One region of the Paenibacillus sp. FSL H8-0548 genome, then DNA from elsewhere that is predicted to be linked to it. Evidence: predicted binding sites of a transcription regulator. Region 1 holds the regulator's gene; the other holds the start of a gene.
The links. Region 1 encodes Rex, which represses fermentation and respiration genes when NADH is low (regulators of the CRP and FNR family bind a similar motif). Its sites were predicted from a motif close to TTGTGAAATATTTCACAA; they were not measured.
Positions count from the first base shown of each region.

Region 1 (12,708 bases):
GTAAAGGAGCTATTCGCAAATCGCGGCTGGTTCCCTGGTACTAGCGGCAATCTATCCATTCGTGTTGGTGAATTCCAACCTGATGACTTTCAATTTGCGGTTACCGCCAGCGGAAAGGATAAAACCGTCCATACCCCTGAGGATTATTTATTTGTCGATCAAGATGGCAAGCCATGCGAAACGACACGCCTGAAGCCATCAGCTGAAACGTTGATCCACTGCGAAATTTATAAGCTAACAGGCGCGGGCGCTATTTTCCATATTCACTCTGTCTATAATAGTGTTATTTCCGAGTATTTCTGGGATCGCAAATCCGTTCCAGTAGATGGCGTTGAGCTAATTAAAGGCTTTAATATTTGGGATGAGGAAGCACAAATCGAAATTCCGATCGTTTCCAATTTTGCACACATCCCTTCTATTGTTCCAGAGGTGACTGAACGTATCGACAAAAAAATTCCTGGCATTTTACTGCGTAAGCACGGCATCTATGCTTGGGGAGCTAACGCGTTCGAGGCAAAGCGGCATTTAGAAGCATTCGAATTTATTTTCGAATATGTATATCGGTTGGAGCTGTTGCAGCGCGGCAGTCGTTAATAGAGTGTAATACGAGAAAAGGTGAGCGTACAGCAGATGCTGTACGCTCACCTTTTTTTGAAATATAGGAACGTATAGCATTTCGCCATAATTTCTCTCTATTTCTCCGGAATGAACGCACTGGCGCCGCCAAAGGACAGCGACAGCCTTTCACCTTAGTTCAAATGATATCGTTTTAGGAGAAGCAGTCTAGACTGCACTTTGTACAATAGAAACCTCACATGAGAGCTGTTTCAGATGGCTACATTGTAATATTGCAGTAGAATGAGCTCCAAACCAACGAATACCGCCCTAGAATAGGCATTCTATTGCACAAACTACAGTGTACGTATCGAGTCAGGCAAATAACGTCGATTACGTTGTACAAACTGCAGCGTAGCCTCCCTCGTCCGATAGCGCTATTTCCTAAACGAACTAACCCAACTATATCAGTTGGACCAGAGAAATCGGCAGTGTCCTTGACTGTATTTCCCTAAGATATGAATGTAACGCTTGATAACGTTCATCCCTGCCTGTTCGAGTTATTTGCTTTCTAATTCGACATGCAGGTCGTTATTTCCTTACCATAGGTTTCTAAAACTTTAGTTCAACTTCTCTATCTTAAAAATGTTATAAAGTCAGTATTAATCGGTTCAAAACCGCCTGCTCGAAGACGCATATTAATTTGTCCTCGATGATACTGACCGTGAAGTGCTACATGGGTTAGAATTTCGCGCATCGAATTGTTAAACTCTTTATTTTTACTATTTTTGTATGAAATTAAATGATCTAAGTCTGCTTCTTCTATCTCAGAAAAAAATGTTTTGAAGTCGGCTTCAGTTTGTTCAATTAGATTTGCACAAATTGCTAGATCGCCATCCGACCAAATAGGTAATTGTGAGCTATCCATTCTTCGTAATCTAGTTATCCATACTTGTTCAGCATTAAGGATATGTAAAAATAAACGCACCACCTGCTCGTTGTCTGCCTCTACATTTTGTAAAGTTGCTAGAATACGTTGATTAGCCCAATTTAAATGCTCATACATTTTTTGAATGGTTTTCATTGCGTGCTGACTCCCTTCGTTTCCTTATGCATCACGTACTTGGCATATTTCCCTTCTAAGCTTGTAATACCTATATTTCTCGTTTTCAATTTCAATATTATCTATAAATTCAAACCCGCATTTTTGTATTACCTTGTTTGAAGCCACGTTCCCTATAATAGCTATTGCATTAAGTTCATCGACATTGGTATTTTCAAACAAATATTTGATCATTCCTTGTGCAGCCTGGGTGGTATAGCCTTTACCTCTATAATCCTTCGATATTGCATACATGATCTCCCTGTTTGGCGGCGATAATTCGTCCTTGATTCCCGTACAGCACCAACCAATAAATTCACCCGATTCCTTCAATATTATTCCCATTCGAAGACGGAGCTCACCGATGTCCCCACCTTCCGTTACTGCAGTTAAAAACTGTTCATTTTCCTTTATTTCGTAATTAATTAACCAATCTAATCGTTGTTCCTTAGGCACATTCCATCCAGGCAAAAATTCATATATTTCCGGCTGCCAAGTAAGAGCGTGGAATTCATCCAGATCCTTTAAACTGTATTCCCGCAAAATGATATCTTTGCACTCTATAGTAAAGCTAGTTTTTTTCGTATTTTGAGAGTTGCTCATTGTTCACCTTCTAAATTTTTTTTCAAATTGACAGCACCAGCAGCTTATTCAAAGAATACACTTGAATACTCAACAAGGCCTGAAACACGGACAAGTGAATTTTCACTCAACTCAATAGCCATAAAAACTTCATCTGGAACCTCGAAAGGCGCTTTTATGCCCCATATAGATGCTTTTTTGAAACCAAATTTCGGATAATACTCTGGATGTCCCAGTACTACAACAGAGGTATATCCAAGCTTTTTCGCTTTTTGTAATGCATCATAAATCATCAGCTTTCCTATGCCTTTATTTTGGTAATTTGGCAAGACAGACACAGGAGCAAGTGCAAGTGATTCCGCACTTTGATGGTCATTATTTATATTTATTTTTGATAAAAGAATATGTCCAACGATTTCTTGATTATCTTCATCAATTGCTACTAAAGATAACTCGGGAATGAATTCATCTGATTTTCTAATTCGAGACACTAAAATATGTTCTTTTTTATCGCTAAACTCCATATTTGCAAATGCACTCTTCACGACTTTGTCTGTAATTTCGTAATCATCAACTATTTCTATTCTTATCGAAATGTTCATATATGAAATCTCCTAATTCAATTAACTTGCTTGCTCGTATTTCGTCTCAATTCTAGCTTCTCAACACTGTATCCGTTAGCTTAATTATTCCCTTTAAATCATTGATGCATATCAGCCGTGTTGAATACATAAACCTACGCACACGCAAACATTTTCGTCGAGATCATTCCACCATAAATGTTATTTTAGTCCCTGTCTCATCGTTCTTAAATGGTTTGCTATATTCCTCGAACACGAGCTCAATTCCTGCTATATCATCAGGCAAGGGCGGAGTTATAATGTAATTAAAAGAAGCATGCCCCGATGTGCTCCCGCCATTATTCATTCGACAAAAGTATGGCTCACCAATATGCAATTCAAAATAGCTCTGTTTAGGAGAACTTGAAGGCAAATCCGTGGTTACATCCCAATCGATATTAAATGTGACTACACTAGCATTACTGTACTGTCGTATTGAGTTTATTGTATAAAAGCACTCTTTATTTTCTACTGATTTTAGTACCGGAATGTGTTTTCTAAATTCGATTGGTTCGACCACTGGTCTAAAATGCTCCTCACTTCCAAACGTTCCAAAAATGGCTTTTAGAAAGTCCTCATAGAGCTCATAAGTTGCAGCCCATTTAGAAACATACTCCATAGGTGGGAATCCTGGATTATTTTCTGATTGTTCTTTCCGTTGTTTCAAAAGTGCACAAATTTGCTCATCAATAGTAATAATTCGTTCATCATAATGCTCGGTGGGACGTTCAAATGGCATCCTTTTCAACATTGACCTCCTTCTCATTATTCTCCTCCTCCTTACAACAATCTTACGTAATACGAACACCTATATATTAGCATATTTTACTGATTTGAGAATAAATGTTCCCTCGACTTGCCTATCGTAGGTTTGAGGTGATCAGTTAAAGTAAAAAAAACAGAACAAAATCACCCTTACAGGTGATTGGAAATCGCAGACGCGTCCGCTCACACTTCTAACGGAAACCAGTGACGCTAACCATAAATGGCACTTTAGCGTCTCTGGTTTCCGTTAGCTTTCGTTATCCCCTCTCCGGCTTCTGGAGCAGCATTGTTATCGACAGGTTCGGAGTATCCGTAGTTTCCTAAATAACATAAAAAAACTAAGCCATATGGCTTAGCCTCTTCCTCCACGAAATTTTTGTGAATGGGCGCGAGCCTCGTCTGCATTCGTTACTCGGTTGCGGCTCCATTCAATTAGTATTCGATCAATATAGCGCAGGCTTAGCTTACCGGCAAAGACTGCTTCTTTTAAAGCAAATCGGATAATTTCATCTGTATAGTGATCGTGATCAAGCCACCCGGAAATCGTCTCGCACTCAATCGGAGACAGCAGTCTTCCAAACTCCTGCTCAAAGACACTAAATAAGTCGGATACGGGAACGGCTTGCGGCTTCAAAGGCTGGCGCTCTGCCTTTTTCATCTCCCGCTTCTGCTCTGACGTTAACGCTGCGGCCTTAAGCAACCAACCCGTCCAATTGTAACGCTCTGATTGCATACCTGTAGAGCTGTCCACATATTCATCAATCGCTAAAAAATCTTCCTTCATCAATCGTCCCAACAATTGGCCTACCTCGCGAATCGTCTGGCCCGTTCGTTCAGCAAGCTCCTCAGGTGTTGGAAAATCGTTCATATCCGCTTCTGTATATACCATAATTTGCAGCAGCAGGATAGCTTCTGTATCTGATAAACCGAGTTGACGGTACGTGCGCAGCAGCATAGCTGATACATAAACACCGCCCTCCTGCAAAGCAGCGGCCATCCCATGCGAATACGCCTTCCATATCTCGTTGTTCAATGAAAGCTGCCTCCTATTGGACATAACTACATTATGACTGGTTAGATTCTAAACTTTTAACTATCGTATACGTGTCACGTGCGATTAAGAGCTCCTCATTCGTTGGCACAACAAGTACCTTAACACGTGAGGCATCCGTAGTAATTTCTCGCGCGTCCTTGCGTCGTTCCGAATTGCGCTGTTCATCCAGCTCTATGCCTAGGAATGAAATTCCGTCGCAAATTGCCTTGCGCAGTGCAACCGAGTTCTCACCTACTCCTGCAGTAAATACGATCGTATCTACGCCATTCATCGCCGCTGCATACGCACCGATATATTTTTTCACTCGATAGGCATACATATCAAAAGCTAGCTTGGCGTTTTTGTCGCCTTCAAGCATCGCTTCAGTTACCTCACGCATGTCGCTGCTGATTCCTGAAATCGCAAGCATACCGCTATGCTTGTTAAGCATAGAATTAACCTCATTCAAAGTCAATTCTTCTTTATTCATGACAAAAGGTACGATAGCTGGATCAATATCGCCGCTTCTGGTCCCCATCATAAGTCCTTCAAGCGGGGTCATCCCCATGCTTGTATCAAATGATTTTCCATCCATTATTGCAGCCAAGCTTGCACCGTTTCCGATATGGCAAGTGATCATTTTCAATGATTCCAGCGGCTTGTTCAAATATTCAGCAGCATGTGTGCTTACATAAGCATGTGACGTTCCGTGGAAACCATATCTACGAATTTTATGTCGACGGTAGAGAACCGTCGGTATCGGATACAAATAAGATGTGTTTGGCATCGACTGATGGAAAGCTGTATCGAATACGACAACCTGAGGAACATTCGGCAAATTCGTTTCCACTGCTGAAATCCCCATCATATGAGCAGGATTATGAAGTGGAGCAAGATCGAATAATCTGCGTATTTCCAGCTTAACCTCCTGCGTAACAAGCACGGAGCTGCTAAACACTTCACCGCCGTGCACTACACGATGTCCTACTGCATCAATTTCATTTAGATGGCTGAGCGCGCCAAATTCGGGATGTGTGAGCATATCAATCACGCGTTTCACGGCTGTTACATGATCTAGTATTTCACTAACATTGCGTACCTCCGGCTTATCTACCGGCTCATGAGTGACGATCGAAGAATCCATTCCGATCCGCTCCACTCGGCCGCTCGCAAGCACCAATTCATTGCGCATGTCGTATAGCTGATATTTTAATGAGGAGCTTCCTGCATTGATAACTAGTACTTTCATTAGATCCGATCCCCATCCTTATCGTATTTGAAGAAACCAACACCTGATTTTGCACCTAGATGTCCAGCACGCACCATTTTTTTCAGTACGATTGACGGACGATATTTTAATTCTCCATATTCGCGGAACATTCGTTCAAGAGCTGCAAGAACAGAATCGAGTCCGAAACGATCACACATTTCAAACGGTCCATGCTGGAAGGAATAGCCGATACGCATAGCACTGTCGATATCCTCGGCAGATGCGACGCCCTCCTCGAGTACATGCAGCGCTTCATTTATGAACAAACAAATGAGCCGGGAGGTAACGAATCCGGGAGATTCAAACACCATGACTCCTTTTTTATGAATAATTTCTTCCACAAAATATTTGGTTCTTATGAATGTCTCTTCTGAAGTTTTAAGTCCACGAACGATTTCGACCAAGTCAATTTTCGATACGGGATAAATAAAATGCATGCCGATCACACGATCCGGATACTTCGTGACACTGGCTAGCTCTGTCAAGCTAAGGGCTGATGTATTGCTTGCAAGAATGACATTAGCTCCGCAAATTTTATCAATTTCCTCGAAAACTGCTTTCTTCAGATCAAGATCCTCGGTTATCGTTTCGATAACCAGCTCGCAGTCTGCTAATTTATCAAAGCTTAAGCTTGGAACTATTTTATTCATAATCAGCTTCTTCTCCGATTGCGTGAGCGCCCACTTCTCAATTTGTTTATCCAGACTAAGCTCAATCATTTGTTTGCCGTAAGCCAGGCGCTCGTCCGATTGCTCGATGATGATGACATCCAATCCTTTGGAAGCAAGCATTTCTGCAATGCCTTGTCCCATCGTTCCTACTCCTATTACGCCGACCGTTTTTATATGCAATGTATTAGCTCCTTTAATGTGTTGGGAATACTTCTTATAACGTACTCGGAAGTATTCACTGCAAATATCGTTAATATCATTATAACGGTTTTCATCAAAAATAGAAGGCGGACAGACGCTCCGCCTTCAAATTGTAATAATGAAACCGCTTCAAGCTGCAATGTGCTTGCTAAGAAGCGCTCTAAATTCAGTACCGCTCAACGTTTCCTCTTTCAACAGCGTAGCTAATGACTGTGTGAACACATCTCGTTTCACTTCAAGCATCGCTTTTGTTTCCAGCATGAGCTCGTCTAATATACTGCGATTTATGGAAGCCCAAGCTTCCTTCGTCATCATGGAAGCATCGATGATGCCAAGATCAGTTAAACCAGATTCGACTAATGTTCTTACGATATTCATTGCTTGATCAAAGTCGCCTCTAGAACCGGTACTGCGATTGCCATAAAATAATTCCTCAGCAGCAGCACCGCCAAGCGCGATCATAATTTGACCATTCAAAAATGCTTTCGTATATAGGTATTGATCCTGCTGCGGATTATGTCGAACGTATCCCAGCGCTTGTCCGCGTGGAGATAACGCAACTTGAGATACGCTGCCCGGTCGAACCAGCTCAGCCATAATAGCATGGCCCAGCTCATGAAGTGCTATTCGCTCTCTTTCTTCCTTCGTCGCTTCTCGATCTGTCTTCTCGCCCATCATTACTTTATCTATTGCCATCGATAAATGGTTCTCTGCAATTTTCTCTCTGCTTTCCCGCAGCGCATAGATCGCCGCTTCGTTCATGACGCTCTCAAGCTGCGCGCCTGAGAAGCCAAACGATTCTGTCGCTATTCTATCCAGATCTACCCCATCCTCGATAGGCTTATTGCTTGCATGGATGTTAAGGATATGCAGTCTGCCCTTCTTGTCCGGCAGCTCAACTCCAATATGGCGATCAAAGCGTCCTGGACGGAGCAGTGCGCTGTCGAGCATCTCTTTGCGATTCGTTGCTGCAATTAGTAATATTCGAGGCGATTCATTCGCATAGATACCGTCCATCTCCGTCAACAGCTGATTTAGAGTTTGATCGTACTCACGCTGCTGGCCGCCGTCCCTTTTGCCGCCAATGACTTCAATTTCATCAATAAATATAACCGCACTGCTTTTTTTCTCTTTCTTCGCTTTCGTGCGTGCTTCCTTGAACAAATCACGTACACGGCTAGCTCCTACACCTACATACATCTCCACAAACTCACTGCCAGAGGCAGCCAAATAAATAGAATCCGTATATTGTGCAGCAGCCTTAGCTAAAAGCGTTTTCCCCGTTCCTGGAGGACCAGCTAGTAGAATACCTTTTAATGGCCGAATGCCGAGCTTAGCAATTTGCTCTTGATGCACCAAAAAATCGAGTGCCTCTACGAGCTCCTGCTTGGCTCTCTCCTGTCCACCAATCTGCTCGAAGGTTAGCGGTGCTGACATAGCATCCGGACGGCGCTGCTGGCTTGAGAGTGCAGTTAGCTTCCCTCTTCCTCGAGCGGCATAAACAACTGCGAAGCCCAATAAGCCCAGCAACAGCATTGGAACAACATTTTGACCAATAAAAATAAAAAAGCCGATAAAAACAGGCAGGAAGCCTATCGCCATTTCAAGTTTATATTTCCGCATATTACCACGCCTCCAACTGAGTAGATTTACGTGGGAGTACAACATATTTTACTGCTTCTGTATCTTTTATCGTTATATAAACGTTCGTTTCATCAAGTGCAGTTGTTACCGTAACGTCTTTTAGTGATTTAGCTGCTTCGTTCATAGCATCGGGAATATTGGAATACGTACTGGTCTCCATAGCTTCTGCAACTTCAAATAAAGAGTTATTCCACAGCTCGTCAATTTGCTTGCTTTTATCATTCTTAAACGATAAAACTAGCTTTCGATCACCAAATACAGCTTTTCCATTTGATGCAATGCTTTGATAAACGTCTTTAAGATCGGCATCTGCAGCCAATTCGAGTTGAATGCTCACTTGCTCCCGATTCATTACCGGTTTCTCTGATGCAACTACACCAGGGATGTCGTTCATCACTTGCTCTAAAGGCGCTGCAACGGCTACTTGATTATAAATTGCCCATCCGCCAAATAAAACAACAGCTGTTATCGCTGCAGTTATCATTACTGGTATCATTCGCGGTTTCATCATAATCAAAATCCCTCCCGCAGTATTTTATATGAGCATTCCGTATATCAGTTCCGCTATACGAAAGTATATCATGAAAATAGGCGGGATTCGTCTATCAATATAAGGAAACGGAGCCTCACGGCTCCGTCTTGGCAGGTAACTTATACGAATCAATAAAAGCCCCATTATCGAATTTGTAGAAGTCATAGTAATAATGTATAGAGCTGTCGCCATCTCTATAATAGACTTCCCAGACTCGCACATCATCAAACAAACCCGGTTGAATTCGTATGATGTCTGCATCCTGCTTCTTCTTTTTGAATTCATCGCTGATTTGTTCCTTCGTTACACCTTCAGCAGCTAGAGACGACACTGGCGACTGATCCTCAGACAACCATACGTAAATCTCTTCATCCTGCTGATTGCTGCCTTGAACAATCCAGCTTTCTTTATTCCAAATATGACGATAAACCTTTTCGACACTGGCAAGGTCAGCAAATTGAGTGGCCTGCTGCTTTGCCTCCTTAGCCTCTAGCCATTGTGGCTGTTGAATATCTCTAAAGTATACAAAGACACCAGTGAAGATTAGTATTAGACTCGCAACGACAGCAAACAGCCAGCGCTGCATTGTCATAAACGACCGGCGTTTTCTAGCTGTAGCGCGCATTAGTTCTGCAGCAAGCGCTCGAAGCTCGCTTGAGCCTCATAGCGGATTTTCTCCTCGTCAAGTAACGTGCACTCGCCATTTTTCAATACCTGCTGTCCATTCACCCACACATGCTTAACATCTCTGCCCGAGCCTGAATAAACCAAATGGGAGATCATATCCGTCTTAGGATAAAAATGCGGCTGCTCGATATCAATAGCTATAAAGTCAGCCTTCATGCCTGCCTTCAAGCTTCCGAGATTGTCCTGCTGCCAAACCGATTTTGCCCCATAAACGGTACCCATTTTTAACGCTTCTAGAGCGGGAATAGTTGTAGGGTCTCCGGAAACACCTTTATGCAGCAGCGCAGCAAAACGAATTTCTTCAAATAAATCCAAATTATTGTTGCTGGCAACGCTGTCTGTACCAAGGGAAACGGTAACTCCAGCACGAAGTAAATCAGGTACACGCGCTACACCGCTTGCAAGCTTAAGGTTGCTTACAGGATTATGAGATACGGCAACATTTTTAGCGGCAAGAATCTCAATTTCTTCATCATTTAAATGAACAGCGTGAGCAACCAAGCTGGGACGAGAGAAGAATCCTAGGCGATCCAAATGCTCAACCGGACGAACACCGTAATCACGAACATTTTGCTCGACTTCAAATAATGTTTCAGACATATGAGTATGCAGCGGTAAATTGTAATCATGTGCCGCTTGAACGAAACGTTCGATGTACTCTGGCGGACATGTATACGGAGCATGAGGCGAAATCATCGTTGTAATCCGGCCATCAGCCTTCCCGTTCCAATCGCGTGCGAATGCAATTGCCTCTGAAAGCTTGGCATCTTGAATTTCCTTAGAACATAGACCGATTACACCTCTAGTTAGAACGCCGCGAATTCCGCTTTGCTCAACCATCTGTGCAACCTGGTCCATCCGATCATACATATCAACAAAAGCCGTAGTCCCTGAACGCAGCATTTCAACAATCGCAAGAGCGCTTCCTGCACGAGTGTCTTGATCAACATATTTCCCTTCCATCGGCCACATCTTCTGCTCCAGCCATACTTGAAGGTTTAGATCATCCGAATAGCCACGCAGCAAACTCATCGCCGCATGTCCATGTGTATTAATAAGACCAGGCATAAAAGCAAGCTTGCTTCCGTCAATCTTCAGAACCCCTTCTGAAAGTTCTGTCGGCGCATCCGTTCCTATGTATGTGATACGGTCATTCGTCACAACCATATGTCCCTTAAATGAAGGCTTTGCGTCATCCATCGTTACAAAAAATCCATTTTCAATCCAAATCTGACTCATTGTTCAGCTCTCCCTCTCTCACTAAATAATATGCCAAGCTAAGTAATTCCTTCGTAAAATCGGCATTTTGTATTCTGATTTCGTCCGGTACGCGCAAAATAGCAGGTGCAAAATTAAGTATCCCTTCCACACCTGCATTTACGAACTGATTCGCAACACTTTGCGCCTCATGAGCGGGCACAGTAATAATGCCTATGCGAATTTTCTGCTCAGAAACCGTTTGGATTAACGCACTCATGGGTTGAACCGTCAAATTATTAATACTCGATCCGATCTTGTCTGGATGATCGTCGAATACAGCCGTAATTTGCATATTATCTTTCGAATATTTATTATAATTGCACAAAGCGTGACCAAGGTTGCCGGCCCCTACCAAAGCAACCTTGATTGTCCGATCAACCTTTAATATTTGACGAATCTTCTCGATCAGATATACGACATCATATCCTACGCCCTTACGGCCAAACTCGCCAAAATAGGCAAGGTCCTTCCTAATTTGAGCGGGATTCAAATCAAGCTTAACGCCTAGATCCTGTGAAGAAATGGTTTGAATTTCACGACTATGCATTTCGTTTAATACTTGAAGATAAATCGGCAGCCTTCTCACAACAGCCTCCGATATTTTCGTCTGCTTCATCGTTTATCCTCCTCTACACTGGACGCTTCCTTTATGCTTAGCGGTTCAGCATGATTTCCGTCCGAAAGCCATTCCCGCATTCGCAGCACCATTTGATCACTATGCATCGTTTCGATTTTGGGACCAGGCAAAGAATACAGGAAGTGCTTTCCATAAAAAGTATCAATAATTCTAGTATCATAAATAATAACGATGCCTTTATCCTGCGTTGTCCGCACTAATCTCCCAAAGCCTTGCTTAAAGCGAATGACAGCTTGTGGGATGGACAGCTTCATGAAAGGATTTTGCTTTTGCCGCTGAAGCATCTCTGCCTTCGCCTCTACTAATGGATGATTCGGCGGTTGGAATGGCAGCCTGACAATAGCTAAACAAATTAGCGCTTCTCCTGGAATATCTACGCCCTCCCAGAAGCTGCTCGTGCCAAGCAGTACCGATTCCGGCGTTTGTCTAAAACGTCTTGTAAGCTTTGTCCGATTTCCGCTGTCGATACCTTGACCCAAAACTTGAATGCCTGCCATGCTCAGCTTCTCTTTAAGCGGTTCGTAAACCTGCTTGAGCATACGATAGGAAGTGAACAGCACAAGCATTCTGCCTTTCGTTTCCTTAGCGGAGTCTGCAAGAGAATTTACGAGCATTTCCATATACTTGTCATCTACAGCCGCTCCCTTTAAGATAGGGAAGTTTCTTGGAATGACGACAAGCGCTTGTTCTCTATAATTAAAGGGAGATGGCAGCTGCACTGTTTTTAATCTCCCCAGCTCTTCATACCCTACTAATCCAAGCTGCTCTGCTGCATATTGAAATGATTTTTGAACGGTTAGCGTTGCAGACGTTAGAACGATGCTTTCCTTGACGTCGAAAAAGTACTTTTGTAGCTGAGCACTAACGTCTACAGGAACACCATACAATTGCACCGAACGGTAGCGATACACATTGTTCGCTTCAATCCAAAAAACAGAATCCGCGAGGTCAAGCTTAATAAACGTGCGCAGCTCATCCTTAAGACGTGATAAATCACGAGTTGCACCGTTTAGATCGGTAATAATCGCTTGAATGCTCGTATCATCAACACGATCCTTAATGTCGGTTACCATTTTATCCACGGTTCGGATTACCCGATTAAGCTCGGTATGAAGATTGCCTTCAACTGTTACTCCATCTTCCCAGCTT
Region 1 covers NZ_CP152049.1:4,085,146-4,097,853, forward strand. Annotated here, with positions in the region: gene mtnB (methylthioribulose 1-phosphate dehydratase) at 1-594, shown strand, start outside; gene MHI37_RS17425 (DinB family protein) at 1,190-1,639, opposite strand; gene MHI37_RS17430 (GNAT family N-acetyltransferase) at 1,664-2,260, opposite strand; gene MHI37_RS17435 (N-acetyltransferase) at 2,305-2,841, opposite strand; gene MHI37_RS17440 (hypothetical protein) at 3,005-3,610, opposite strand; gene MHI37_RS17445 (DnaD domain protein) at 3,977-4,657, opposite strand; gene MHI37_RS17450 (acetate kinase) at 4,689-5,906, opposite strand; gene MHI37_RS17455 (3-hydroxyacyl-CoA dehydrogenase NAD-binding domain-containing protein) at 5,906-6,880, opposite strand; gene MHI37_RS17460 (AAA family ATPase) at 6,929-8,422, opposite strand; gene MHI37_RS17465 (hypothetical protein) at 8,424-8,954, opposite strand; gene MHI37_RS17470 (DUF5590 domain-containing protein) at 9,070-9,567, opposite strand; gene MHI37_RS17475 (amidohydrolase) at 9,600-10,901, opposite strand; gene MHI37_RS17480 (redox-sensing transcriptional repressor Rex) at 10,882-11,538, opposite strand; gene dinG (ATP-dependent DNA helicase DinG) at 11,535-12,708, opposite strand, start outside.

Region 2 (12,708 bases), 3.3 Mb from region 1:
AACACATTTGGCTGCTCATAATCACCTGTCGGCAAGCCGAGCTCTGCTTCCCCTGCACTAACCGTAAGACGTATATAACCATCCTCCAGCCCATTAGCTTCAAGCAGCTCATTTACCCAGTTGGTGATTTCGCCCAAATCACAATCATAACGAATGCCGAGCTGCTCACAGCCGAGCTGCAAGCGGCTTAAATGCCGATCCAATAAATATGGTTTCCCCGCATAGGTACGAAAGGTTTCAAACAGACCTATACCGTACAAAAAGCCGTGATCATAAACAGAGATCACAGCTTCGCTCGCTTCCTTGACGGAGCCATTCAGACCGATTTTCATCGTACTGGGCTCTTCCGATTTTGCAAGAAATTACGCAGCATCGTAAGTCCATGCTCCGTAATAATTGATTCAGGGTGGAACTGTACTCCTTCGATCGCATATTCCTTATGACGCAGACCCATAATTTCGCCTTCGTCTGTCTCTGCTGTGATTTCCAAGCAATCCGGCAGTGTTTCGCGACGAACGATTAGAGAATGGTAGCGCGTAGCGGTAAATGGAGAAGGCATGCCTTCAAAGATCGTCTGTTGATTATGATGAATCAATGAGGTTTTTCCGTGCATGAGCTTCTCCGCGCGCACAACCTCTCCGCCGAAAGCTTGTCCAATGGATTGATGGCCCAAGCATACGCCGAAAATCGGAATTTCACCTTTGAAATGGTCAATAAGAGACAGACTGATGCCCGCTTCATTCGGTGAACAAGGTCCTGGCGATATTAAGATATGATCTGGAGCTAATTGTTCAATTCCCGCCAAATCAATCTCATCATTGCGTTTAACTATAATTTCTTCACCAAGCTCGCCCAAATATTGCACGAGATTATACGTAAAAGAGTCATAATTATCAATTACTAGTATCATGTTAAGGCTCCCCCTTTATCCACTTCCAGTGCTTGCTCATGGGCCGCAAACCGTTCGCTGTACTGAATCGCCTTCCATAAAGCTTTCGCTTTGCTCAGCGATTCCTTGTATTCTCGCTCGGGATCAGAATCGATGACAATTCCTGCTCCCGTTTGAATATGAACGACTCCATCCTGCAGCACCATGGTTCTAATAATTATATTAAATTCCATATCTCCGCTGTAGTCAATCCACCCGAGTGAACCTGTGTAGGGACCACGACGCGATGGCTCAAGCTCCTCGATAATTTCCATCGTCCGAATTTTTGGCGCACCGGTGATCGTTCCTCCCGGAAAGGTCGCGGAAATTACATCATAAGCATCCATGCCGCTTGCCAGCTGCCCTTCCACTTGAGAGACAAGATGCATCACATGCGAGTAGCGTTCAATGACCATGAGCTCTTCAACCTTAACCGTTCCGTATGCTGAAATCCGGCCAAGATCGTTGCGTTCCAGATCAACCAGCATAATATGCTCCGCTCGCTCCTTCTCATTCGTAAGAAGCTCATCTTCTAATCGCCGGTCCTCTTCCTCTGATCGGCCCCGCCTCCGAGTACCTGCGATTGGTCTTGTAACGAGCTTGCTATCGCCAAGCTCTACTAGCAGCTCTGGCGATGCGGATACAAGCTGAAAGTCCGGACAGCGCAGAAAACCCATATAAGGCGATGGATTAACCAGCCTCAACCACTCATACAGCTCATCTGGAGAAGCAGAGATAGGCTTGCTTTGCCGTACGGACAGATTGGCTTGAAATACATCCCCTTGCTGAATATAACGCTGTATACTCCGAACTGCCTCCATATAAGCTTGCTTGGAAAATGGAGACGCAATGCCCGCTAGCGACTCTACGTCGATTTGCAGCATATCATCTTCCAACAGAAGCTGCCGCTTTGCTCTAAGCCCCTCTGCTTTCTCCTTGGCATGCTGCTCATCAAACCAAGTCAGCCAATAATCAGTCATTCCCTCTGCCCGCAGCAATGCACGATCATAGACCTCGTTTAGCTCCGCTTCTTCCGCATCTGGATTAATCCTTGTATGGACAGCACAGTATACTTTGGATTCCAAATGGTCGATAATCCAAATTTCATTCATTTGCATGAACAAATAATCAGGAATAGACAAATCATCGTCTGCCAGCACCGGCAGACGTTCAATCGTACGTATAATGTCATAGCTCCAAAACCCAACACAGCCGCCTATCCACTTCGGTCCGCCCTCGATTTTAGGACCAAGCTGACCGCTCATCCATTCTCTTACTATCTGTAGAGGCTTGCCCTCCCAGTGACGCTTGCTGTGCTCCTCAAGCGACCCAAACTGTACAGACTCCGCTGTGAGGCCTTTGCCCCGAATTACACCGTCAGGATGCAATCCTAAATAGGTATAACGTCCGTTCTTGCCGCTCTCTAGTACAAAAGCATATGGCGAAGCATCCTGCCATACCTCTTCCCAAGAAGCAACACCTGCCCGAGTTTCAAGCTGAAATGGCAATTGTTTAACTATCGGCAGCATTGTGTATTTCCTCTCGGCGTGCCACCGAGTCCACTGCTCTTTAGCGGTGATCATCACCTTCAACCCCCGATTACTTGACTTATTTTGCTCAGTATACAGAATAGATAAGTAAAAAGAAAGCCTTCCATTCCGAGGAATGAAAGGCTGATAGATCTAAGTAGTAAAAATTAGTTGTCGAAGTTGAATAGCGGAGTCGACAGGTAACGTTCGCCATTGCTCGGAATGACTGCAACAACACGTTTGCCTGCGCCAAGCTCTTTCGCAACTTGAAGCGCTGCGAAGATCGCTGCGCCTGAGGAAATACCGCAAAGAATTCCTTCTTCTTTAGCAGCGCGGCGAGCATATTCAAATGCTTCTTCGTTCTCAACAGTAATAACAGCGTCATATACATCACGGTTCAAAATATCAGGTACAAAGTTAGCGCCGATACCTTGAATTTTGTGAGCGCCTGGCTTGCCGCCCGAAAGGATTGGAGATGCAGCAGGCTCTACTGCTACAATTTTGATGCCTTGGAAGTTTTGCTTAAGCACTTCGCCTGCACCTGTAATTGTGCCGCCAGTACCGATACCAGCCACGAATGCATCCAATTTGCCATCTAGGGAATTAATCGCTTCAACGATTTCAGGTCCAGTCGTTTCACGGTGAACCTTCACGTTTGCTTGGTTTTTGAATTGTTGAGGCAAGAAATAATCAGCGTTCTCAGCAGCAAGCTCTTCCGCTTTGCGCACTGCGCCGTTCATACCCTCGGAGCCTGGTGTCAAAACAAGCTCTGCGCCATAAGCGCGAAGCAGGTTGCGACGCTCAATACTCATTGTTTCAGGCATAACAAGAATAGCCTTATAGCCTTTAGCTGCTGCTACGAGTGCTAGTCCAATTCCAGTATTGCCGCTTGTAGGCTCGATAATCGTATCGCCTGGTTTAATAATTCCTTCTTGCTCAGCAACTTCAACCATACTGATTGCGATACGGTCCTTAACGCTTGCACCTGGGTTTTGGTATTCAAGCTTTACATAAATTTCTGCACTGCCCTCAGGCACGAGACGATTCAAACGAACAAGCGGAGTATCACCGATAAGTTCTAACACGCTTTGCACAATTTTGGCCATGGAAATAACTGCCTCCTTATTCCGACTAATTCAGTTGGTATTTTAACTAATTCAATATTAACAATGTCTTGCATCCGTTGTCAATAGCGAGTTTTCAGTTTACGGCAAACAAGAACAGCTGTGACGCTATTCAGTTTTTATTGCATCGTATTTCACCAGAAGCTCGTCTTCGATTTCCGTTAACGAATCGGCGCGCTCTAATGCCATTTGTTTGTGCACCGCTTCATGCAAACGGCGTCCAGTCATACTTGTTGTTATTTGCCGTTCAATAAGCTGGATAACCGCATACCCGCCGTCAACCTGAATCGGGCCAGCCATTTCGGCAATCTGCAGACGACTGGCTGTATTCAACATTTCACGGTTATAGAAAGGATCATCTTCATCAATTAAGCCTAAGTCACCGCCTGCATCGGCCGTGAAAGAATCAATGGAGTACGTCTTCGCAAGCAGAGCAAAGTCCTCACCCTCTGTGAGCAGCTGCAGCACCGAATTAGCTTCCTTCACGGTATCTGTCAAAATCCACTGTAAATGCAGCTGAACTCGATCTTCAAATTCCTCAGGGTGGTCGGCTATGTAACGACTGACCTCATCATCCGAGATGCTGATGCTGCGAATAACGATTTTCTCCAGCAGCAGACGATACCGCAGGTCCTCGAGCACCTGTTCCTTCGTCATGCCAAGCTGATTCTGCATCACCTCATAGAAGTGATCCTCACTTTCGTAGCCCTCAATTAGCTTGGCCAGCTCGCGGTCCTGCTCTTCCGCTGATATGCTTAGTTCAGAGGCTTCAGCCTCTAATTCAACAACCTTATGCACCATTATCGTTCGCAGAACGGCAGCCCCATGCTGCTTATAGAGCTCTTTCTCCAAATCAGCCAACGTAATGCTCTCTTGTCCTATCTTGGCAATAACTCGCTCGTGGTCCGTTTGCTTCGAGGGGTCAACGATCAATGGCTGGTCTGTTTTCCCCTGATCCAGATCCTCTCCGCTGCCTGCATTCGTTTGAGGACGTCTGTCCTGAAATCGATCATTTCCCGGAAACACCTTAATAACAACGACTACCGTTAGCACCACCATACATACGGCTTGAAGGATGACAACGGCCTTCAGCACCTCGTATTTCTTCATTCCCTATTGCCTCCGATTATTGGATCGGCTTTGGTTTCGCTTGATCAAGCAATCTCTCTAGCTCTGTCCGATCAAAGGTATACGCTTCGTTGCAAAATTGGCAAACGACTTCCGCTTTTCCGTCTTCATCAATAATTTGTTGCATTTCATGCTCACCCAGGCTGAGAAGTGTCTGCTCTACCCGTTCCGAGGAACAGAAGCACTCGAATTTCAATTCCATCGTGTCATGGATTTGAAGATCATCTCCAACGATCCAGCGCAGCAGCTCCTCCGGCGTTTCTCCTTGATCAAGCAGAGCTGTTACAGGCGGCATCGAGCCAACCGCTTGCTCTAATCGTGTAATTTCATCATCCGTAAGTCCTGGCAAGAGCTGGACGATAAAACCGCCTGAATGCATAACCGAATTATCGGTATCAACCAAAACGCCAAGTCCTACTGCGGCAGGCGTCTGCTCCGATACAGCGAAATAATAAGTAAAATCCTCGCCTAGCTCTCCCGACACAATCGGAATGCTGCCTCGGTACGGCTCCTTCATTCCTAAATCCTTCGTAATGTGAACAAAGCCGGTACGTCCAACCGCTCCCGCAACATCAAGCTTTCCATGTGCATTGCTTGGTAAGTGAACCTCGGGGTTTTCTACATAACCGCGCACCTCGCCGTCTGCATTTGCATCCACGACGATTTGACCAAGCGGTCCATCACCCTTCACTTGTATGGTCAGCTTTTCTTGCCCCTTCAGCATTGCACCCATAATAGCTCCGGCTGTCAAAGTACGGCCTAGCGCAGCCGTAGCTGTAGGAAATGTGCCGTGACGCTGCCTTAGTTCCTCAACAAGCTGAGTCGTGCGAGCTGCGAACACTCGAATTTTCCCTTTCCATGCCGTCCCTCGCACCAGCACGTCCTTCAGCTGATCATCCATCATATTCCCTCCTGATTGCGTTCATATATAATTCTCAAACCTTCAAGCGTCAGAAGGGGATCCACCTCTTCTATCGTTTCCGATTCTGCAGCGATTAACTCCGCTAAACCGCCCGTTGCAATAACACGAGGCGTTACGCCGAATTCGTCGCGAATGCGATTGACTATCCCATCTACTTGTCCTGCATATCCAAAAATTATCCCCGCTTGCATCGACGTTACAGGATTGCGGCCAATGACACTCTTTGGCCTCACCAGCTCAATTCTAGGCAGCTTGGCAGCTCGTTGATAGAGCGCCTCCGTAGAAATCCCGATACCAGGCACAATTGCCCCTCCGAGGTAATTGCCGTTTTCATCAATATAGTCAAAAGTCGTGGCTGTTCCGAAATCCACAACGACAAGCGGTATGCCGTACTTAACAATGCCCGCTACTGAATTTACGATACGATCGGCACCCACCTCACGCGGGTTCTCATAGCGTATATTCAAGCCGGTCTTGATGCCCGGCCCAACGATTATCGGAGTTTTGCGAATATATTTGGTGCATAGCTGCTCCAAAGTACGCATTAAAGGAGGTACGACCGATGAAATAATGACACCGTCCATCTGCTCCAGCCTCACACCTGCGTAATGAAACAGATTATGAATCGTGATGCCGTATTCATCTACTGTCGCCGAACGGTTCGTGCTTAGCCGCCAATGATGTAGAAGCTCTTTTCCCTTGTATATGCCAAGCACAATGTTCGTATTCCCGACATCAATGACGAGGATCAAAGCGTTTCCCCACCTTTCTTCTCATTCAAATCCAAACTAATATCAAGCGCGTGGAATGAATAGGTGAGCCCGCCTACAGAAATAACATCTACTCCGCATAAAGCAATACCCTTTACCGTTTCCAATGAAACGCCGCCAGATGCTTCTACAATAACATGCGGTGAAACGGCTTTGATTTTGGCTACCGCTTCCTTCATCATCGGATGCGCCATATTGTCGAGCATAATAATATCTGCTCCGCTAGCAAGCGCTTCGTCTACCTGCGCAAGTGATTCTGTCTCTACCTCGATTTTCATCGTATGCGGAATTTTGCTGCGTGCAGCTTCAACCGCAGCACGAATGCCGCCGGAGCCCTTAATATGATTGTCCTTAATCATAACCGCATCATACAGTCCAAATCGGTGATTAGCTCCTCCGCCGACACGAACCGCATACTTCTCCAGCTTGCGGTGACCAGGCGTTGTTTTGCGCGTATCCACCAGACGGACGGGCAAGCCCTCAATCGCCTCAACAAAAGCCCGGGTTTTTGTAGCAATGCCAGAGAGCCTCTGCATTAAATTAAGCGCAAGGCGCTCGCCAGTAAGCAGACTATGCGTACTGCCCTCTACAGTGGCTAGCACTGTACCTTTGTCCACATATTGGCCGTCCTGTACCTTGGCCTCAAATACAAGCAAAGGATCAACAACCTCAAACACAAGCTGAGCGATAGGCAGTCCGGCTATAATGCCGTTTTCCTTCACATGGATGACAGCCTTTGAGCGTGAAGCTCTCGGGATTGTCGTCTCCGTCGTTATATCTCCACTGCCTATATCCTCTGCCAGCCAGCTCTGGATTAGGTCACGCACCTGCGCATCATATCCACCTGTGGTCCACTCAAACATCTTCTATTCGCTCCTCCGTCAGTCCATATAGACGGTGCATCACCGTATGCTTTCTCCAATTCGCATCGTCACGTGCCGGGAAATCCTCTCGATAATGCGCGCCGCGGCTTTCCTCGCGCGAGAGCGCCGATTCTGCAGTAAGCAGCGCACAGGTAAGTAAATTTGCAAACTCATATTCTTCACGCTCTGTCAAAATCGATTGGAATATCGGCAGCTGCCGCTTTAATTCCTCAAGTCCCTTTTCAAGTCCCTTCGCATCACGACGCAGACCCGCGTATCTCACCATAATTTTTTGCAGCTTAAGCCGTCTTTCGACAACTGCTTGAATCGGAGTGCTGCTTCGCTCTGTTTCATTATTGGAAACAGGACGCGTCGTAATCGCTGAAAGCTCGTTAATTCGCTTAACGATTCTTCTGCCAAACACGATCGCTTCCGAAAGTGAGTTGCTTGCAAGCCGATTTGCTCCATGCACGCCGGTTGAAGAAACCTCGCCGCAGGCAAACAAACGCTTAATATTGGTTTCGCCGTTTAAGTCGGTTTTGACCCCACCCATCATATAATGCATGGCAGGAGCTACCGGAATCCAATCCGAGGTCAAGTCAAGACCATATTTCAAGCAATATTCATATATCGTTGGAAAACGATGCTTCACCATATCCGGCGATTCATGCGTAATATCAATATAGACGAAGGTGGACTTGGTTTCTTCCATCTCGCTAACGATGGCGCGCGCCACAACGTCTCTCGGCGCGAGCTCAAGCTGCTCGTGGTAACGTTCCATGAACCGCTCTCCCTTTATATTGCGAAGATAAGCGCCTTCACCGCGAACAGCCTCTGAGATTAGAAACCTAGGCGCTCCCGGATAACATAACGAGGTTGGATGGAATTGAATAAACTCTACGTCCTGAATATATGCGCCTGCCCGGTAAGCCATCGCAATGCCATCGCCAGTAGCAACCTCAGGATTTGTGGTATAGCGGTAGAGCTGCCCTGCACCGCCGGAGCTTAGTATAACTGCCTTGCCCCGTATAAATAGTCTTTGTCCGCCTGGCTTCTGCACAATAACACCACAGCATTCACCGTCCTGCGTGACAAGATCAATAACAAAATGATCATCCCATACCTCTATCTTGGGGTTAGCAACCGCATTCTCCGAAAGCGCACGAACGATTTCAAAGCCAGTAGCATCTCCATTAGCATGCAAAATTCGCCGCTGACTATGCGCCCCTTCCTTCGTTAACGCAAATTCTCCATTTTCCAGATCGAATTGCGTACCCATTTGAATCAAGCTGCGGACACCTTTAGGCCCTTCATGAACAAGTACATCAACAGCAGCATCCGAGCATAAACCAGCACCTGCCACTAGCGTATCCTGTCTATGATAAACTGGAGAATCCTCATCAGAAATAACCGCGGCGATTCCGCCTTGAGCGTAACGGGTATTGCTATCCATAAGTGATTTCTTAGTAATCATAAGCACAGAATTATGCTCACTTGCCCGTATAGCGGTAAAAAGACCGGCAATGCCGGCCCCGATAACTATGACATCTTTTTCAATCACCGGCAGCTCACTCAGCTGCACATCAACTAAATATCTAGGGATCATTAGGGCTCCTCCAAGCGTAGACGGCAAAAAGCCGACCATTGGCTGCATCGCTTACGTTTCAGAATGAAATATAAGCAGAATGACAAATACAATACACAAACCTTATATTACATACACAGGAGTAGCGCATGCTACTTCACTAGTAGCATGCGCTCTAAGGACAAACGAGCCTGATCCGCAACATGCGGCGGTACATAAATTTGAGGCTGCATCGTTTCTAGACATTTCACGAGCTTCTTCAAGTTATTTACCTTCATGTTGGGACAAACCAAATATTTGGATGCAAAATGAAACGTCTTGCCCGGGCTGTCCAAACGAAGCTGATACCCTGTTCCGTCCTCTGTGCCTACGATAAATTGCTGGCATTCCGATTCTTTGCAATATTTAATGATGGCGGTTGTACTCCCTACAAAATCACCAAGCGCAACGACCTCCGGACGGCATTCTGGATGAACAACAAATTGCGCGTCTGGATACTTGACTCTCATCTCTTCAACGTCTTTAACCGTCAGCATATCATGAGTGTTGCAGTAGCCTTCCCAGATGATCATCTTCTTATCGGTATGCTGCTGCACATAGTGACCGAGGTTTTTGTCTGGAACCCAGATCACCTCGTCACCCTCTACGGAGTTCACTACCTTGACTGCATTCGCTGAAGTACATACGATGTCGGTCTCGGCTTTAATATCAGCAGAGGAGTTGATGTACGTGACGACTTTTGCGTTCGGATGCTTTGCTTTCAGCTGACGCAGTCCGTCAACGTTCACCATGTCTGCCATCGGACAGCCGGCACGCTCATCGGGAATGATAACCGTCTTGTTTGGTGCCAAAATTTTAGCGCTCTCACCCATGAAATGAACGCCGCAGAAAACGATGACATCAGCATCGGTTTGAGCAGCCTTCTGAGCAAGCAAAAAGGAATCTCCACGGAAATCCGCTACCTCTTGAATCTCATCACGTTGATAATAATGTGCCAAAATAATAGCGTTCCGTTCTTTCTTCAACTGTAACAACCGTTCACGCAGCTCACGATTTTGCTCAGCCTTGCGTTCCAGTGCCAGTGCTTCCACAGTAGATCCTCTCCTCTTATGAAGGATGGGGTAATACCCATTCCATTTTGCAGCAAGCTCGACTATGTGAATTGATGCACAAACTCAAAAAGCCGCTTACCTATAGTTTAAACCAACAGGGATAAATTCAATTGATTAAGTTTTAATTTACACGCGGCAGATGCTACTGTCAATGTATTAAAGGCCTTTTTCTCCCAGCAATTAAAAATTAATTATTTTGGACCCACTCTCACACCATTAAACACCATTAATCCCCCTGCACACGCCCTCAAGGTGAAACGGCTGTCGCCGTCCTTTGGCGGCGCTTGCGCGTTTCATTCCAGAAATATAGGCGGAGTAAAAGTGTGAAACTTATACTTTCTTATATTTTAAAACAAAACAGGGCCCCTTTCGCAACCAGAAAGAAACCCTCTTCATTTATAAATATGTTAACGTTTCGCCGGATCGTAAGACTGACCAAGTGCCGACGGAGCACTTGAACGACCGACAGCACCTGCTAATACAATTAGCGTTAGTACATACGGCAGCATGTAGAAAAATTCGACCGGAATTTGCTTTGAAAAATCAAATAGCTGCGCAAAGCTTCTAAGCGCTTGAGCCAGTCCAAAGAACATGGCCGCGCCAACAACGCCTAGTGGATTCCATTTTCCGAATATTAACGCCGCAAGCGCAATAAACCCTTGCCCGGAGATCGTATTGTGAGCGAAGCTGCTCGTCGTCGTCAGCGTAATGGTCGCACCGCCAAGACCTGCGAGCGCACCGCTGAGCAATACGCCGATATAACGATATTTTGCAACACTAATCCCAACCGTGTCTGCCGAGCTGGGATGCTCGCCCACCGCGCGAAGACGCAAGCCAAAGGGGGTACGGAATAAAACAAAATAGCTGATCACTGCAATCGCGAGTACGATATACGTCGTTGGATAGGCAGTGAAAACCGCTTTACCGAGCAATGGAATATCCGATAAGTAAGGTATCTTCCATTTGTGAAACACATTTGCAAGCTGCGGAGTTTGTCCTGAGCCGTGATATAAGCTCTTCGTTAAGTATAACGACAAGCCGAGCGAGAAAATATTAATAACAACACCAACAACCGTCTGATTCGCTCGGAAGGTAATTGTGGAGATGGCATGCAGAAGCGATACGAGTACACCGTAAATAGCCGCTGCCAAAAAACCGATCCACGGCGAAGCATTGCCAAGACCGGCCTCAATCGCATACTCCGTTCCAACTGCTGCGGCGAAGGCTCCGGATACCATCAAGCCCTCGAGCCCAATGTTCACGACACCTGAACGCTCAGAGTACATGCCTCCAAGTGCTGCAAAGATAAGCGCGGTGGAGAATACGAGCGTTGTATTTATAAGCTGCCCTATGACATCTAGTACATTCATTTTACACCGCCTCTTTCCGCTTGCTTGCCCGTTTATTTAGAAAAGGCTTTAAGAACCACTTCACCAATCCATGCGAAGCAACGAAGAAGATGACGGCGCCAATCACGATGCGCACGACCTCAGGAGGAACGCCTGCCCCAAAGCTCATTCCAGCCGAACCGTAGCTCAAGCCTCCGAACAGGATAGCTCCGAGCAACACGCCAATTGGCGTGTTGCCTCCAAGCAGCGCTACAGCAATACCATCAAAGCCGTAGCCCGGTGAAGCAGCCATAATCGTCTGATTCCCGAATACGCCCAGCACCTCAAATACACCGCCTAGACCGGCGAATACACCGCTTATAAACATCGATTTGACCATCGTGGCATTTACATTCATCCCTGCATACAAAGCGGCATCTGGATTATACCCAACCGCGCGCAGCTCGTAGCCTTGTTTTGTTCTCCATAGCACAATATAGAACAGCACAATACAAACGAGCGCTATAATCGTACCCCAGTGCATACGCGCATTGTCTGTCAGCTTAATCAGCCAGTCGATTTTCACCATCGCTGTATCGGCAATAGGCATCGACTTTTGCTGTCCCTTCTGAATAAGGAACTTGGCTACAATAAAGTTGGCCAAAAACAACGCAATCCAGTTCAACATAATAGAGGAAATAACTTCATTCACACCGCGCTTCGCTTTCAAATAACCGGCAATCCCAGCCCATATGCCGCCAAATACAGCACCTGTAATAATAGCAAGCGGCGCGTGGATATACCAAGGAAGATCCAGCAGCACACCTATGATCGTCGCACCAGTCATCCCCATTACGAATTGTCCCTCTACACCGATATTGAATAATCCGGTACGGAAAGCAAAAGAAACCGCCAATCCAGTGAAAATCAAAGGGGTAATGGCTCGAATAGCCTCCCCGATGTTATAAGGAGAACTAAACAGCCTATCCAGCAAAGACGTATACGCCAAAATTGGATTATAGCCTCCTGCGAGCATAGCAATCGCACCTACGAGCAGGCCAAGAATTATGGCTACACAAGGAATTAGGATAGACGATTTATTGAATATCCTTTTTAAATTTTCCATATCCGCTATCCCCTCTTCCTTGATGCAGCTGCTGCAGACCTGTCGCCAGCCATCATGAGACCAAGCTGCTGGTCATCCCTATGCTCAGCATCCACCTCACCCATCAGCTTGCCTTCATACATGACAGCAATTCGATCAGACAAGGCATAAAGCTCATCGAGCTCAAAGGACACAAGTAGAACCGCCTTACCTTCGTTTCTGGCTTGTATCAACCTCTTATGTACATATTCAATAGCGCCGATATCTAGCCCCCGCGTCGGTTGAACAGCAATAAGCAAATCAGGGTCCTTATG
Region 2 covers NZ_CP152049.1:70,736-83,443, reverse strand. Annotated here, with positions in the region: gene pabC (aminodeoxychorismate lyase) at 1-332, opposite strand, end outside; gene pabA (aminodeoxychorismate/anthranilate synthase component II) at 329-910, opposite strand; gene MHI37_RS00375 (anthranilate synthase component I family protein) at 907-2,511, opposite strand; gene cysK (cysteine synthase A) at 2,625-3,563, opposite strand; gene MHI37_RS00365 (peptidylprolyl isomerase) at 3,690-4,691, opposite strand; gene hslO (Hsp33 family molecular chaperone HslO) at 4,708-5,610, opposite strand; gene MHI37_RS00355 (type III pantothenate kinase) at 5,610-6,383, opposite strand; gene nadC (carboxylating nicotinate-nucleotide diphosphorylase) at 6,380-7,264, opposite strand; gene nadB (L-aspartate oxidase) at 7,257-8,870, opposite strand; gene nadA (quinolinate synthase NadA) at 9,002-9,940, opposite strand; gene MHI37_RS00335 (ABC transporter permease) at 10,369-11,331, opposite strand; gene MHI37_RS00330 (ABC transporter permease) at 11,333-12,415, opposite strand; gene MHI37_RS00325 (ABC transporter ATP-binding protein) at 12,421-12,708, opposite strand, start outside.
Region 2: the regulator Rex is predicted to act here: its motif matches at 10,005-10,022, upstream of nadA (quinolinate synthase NadA).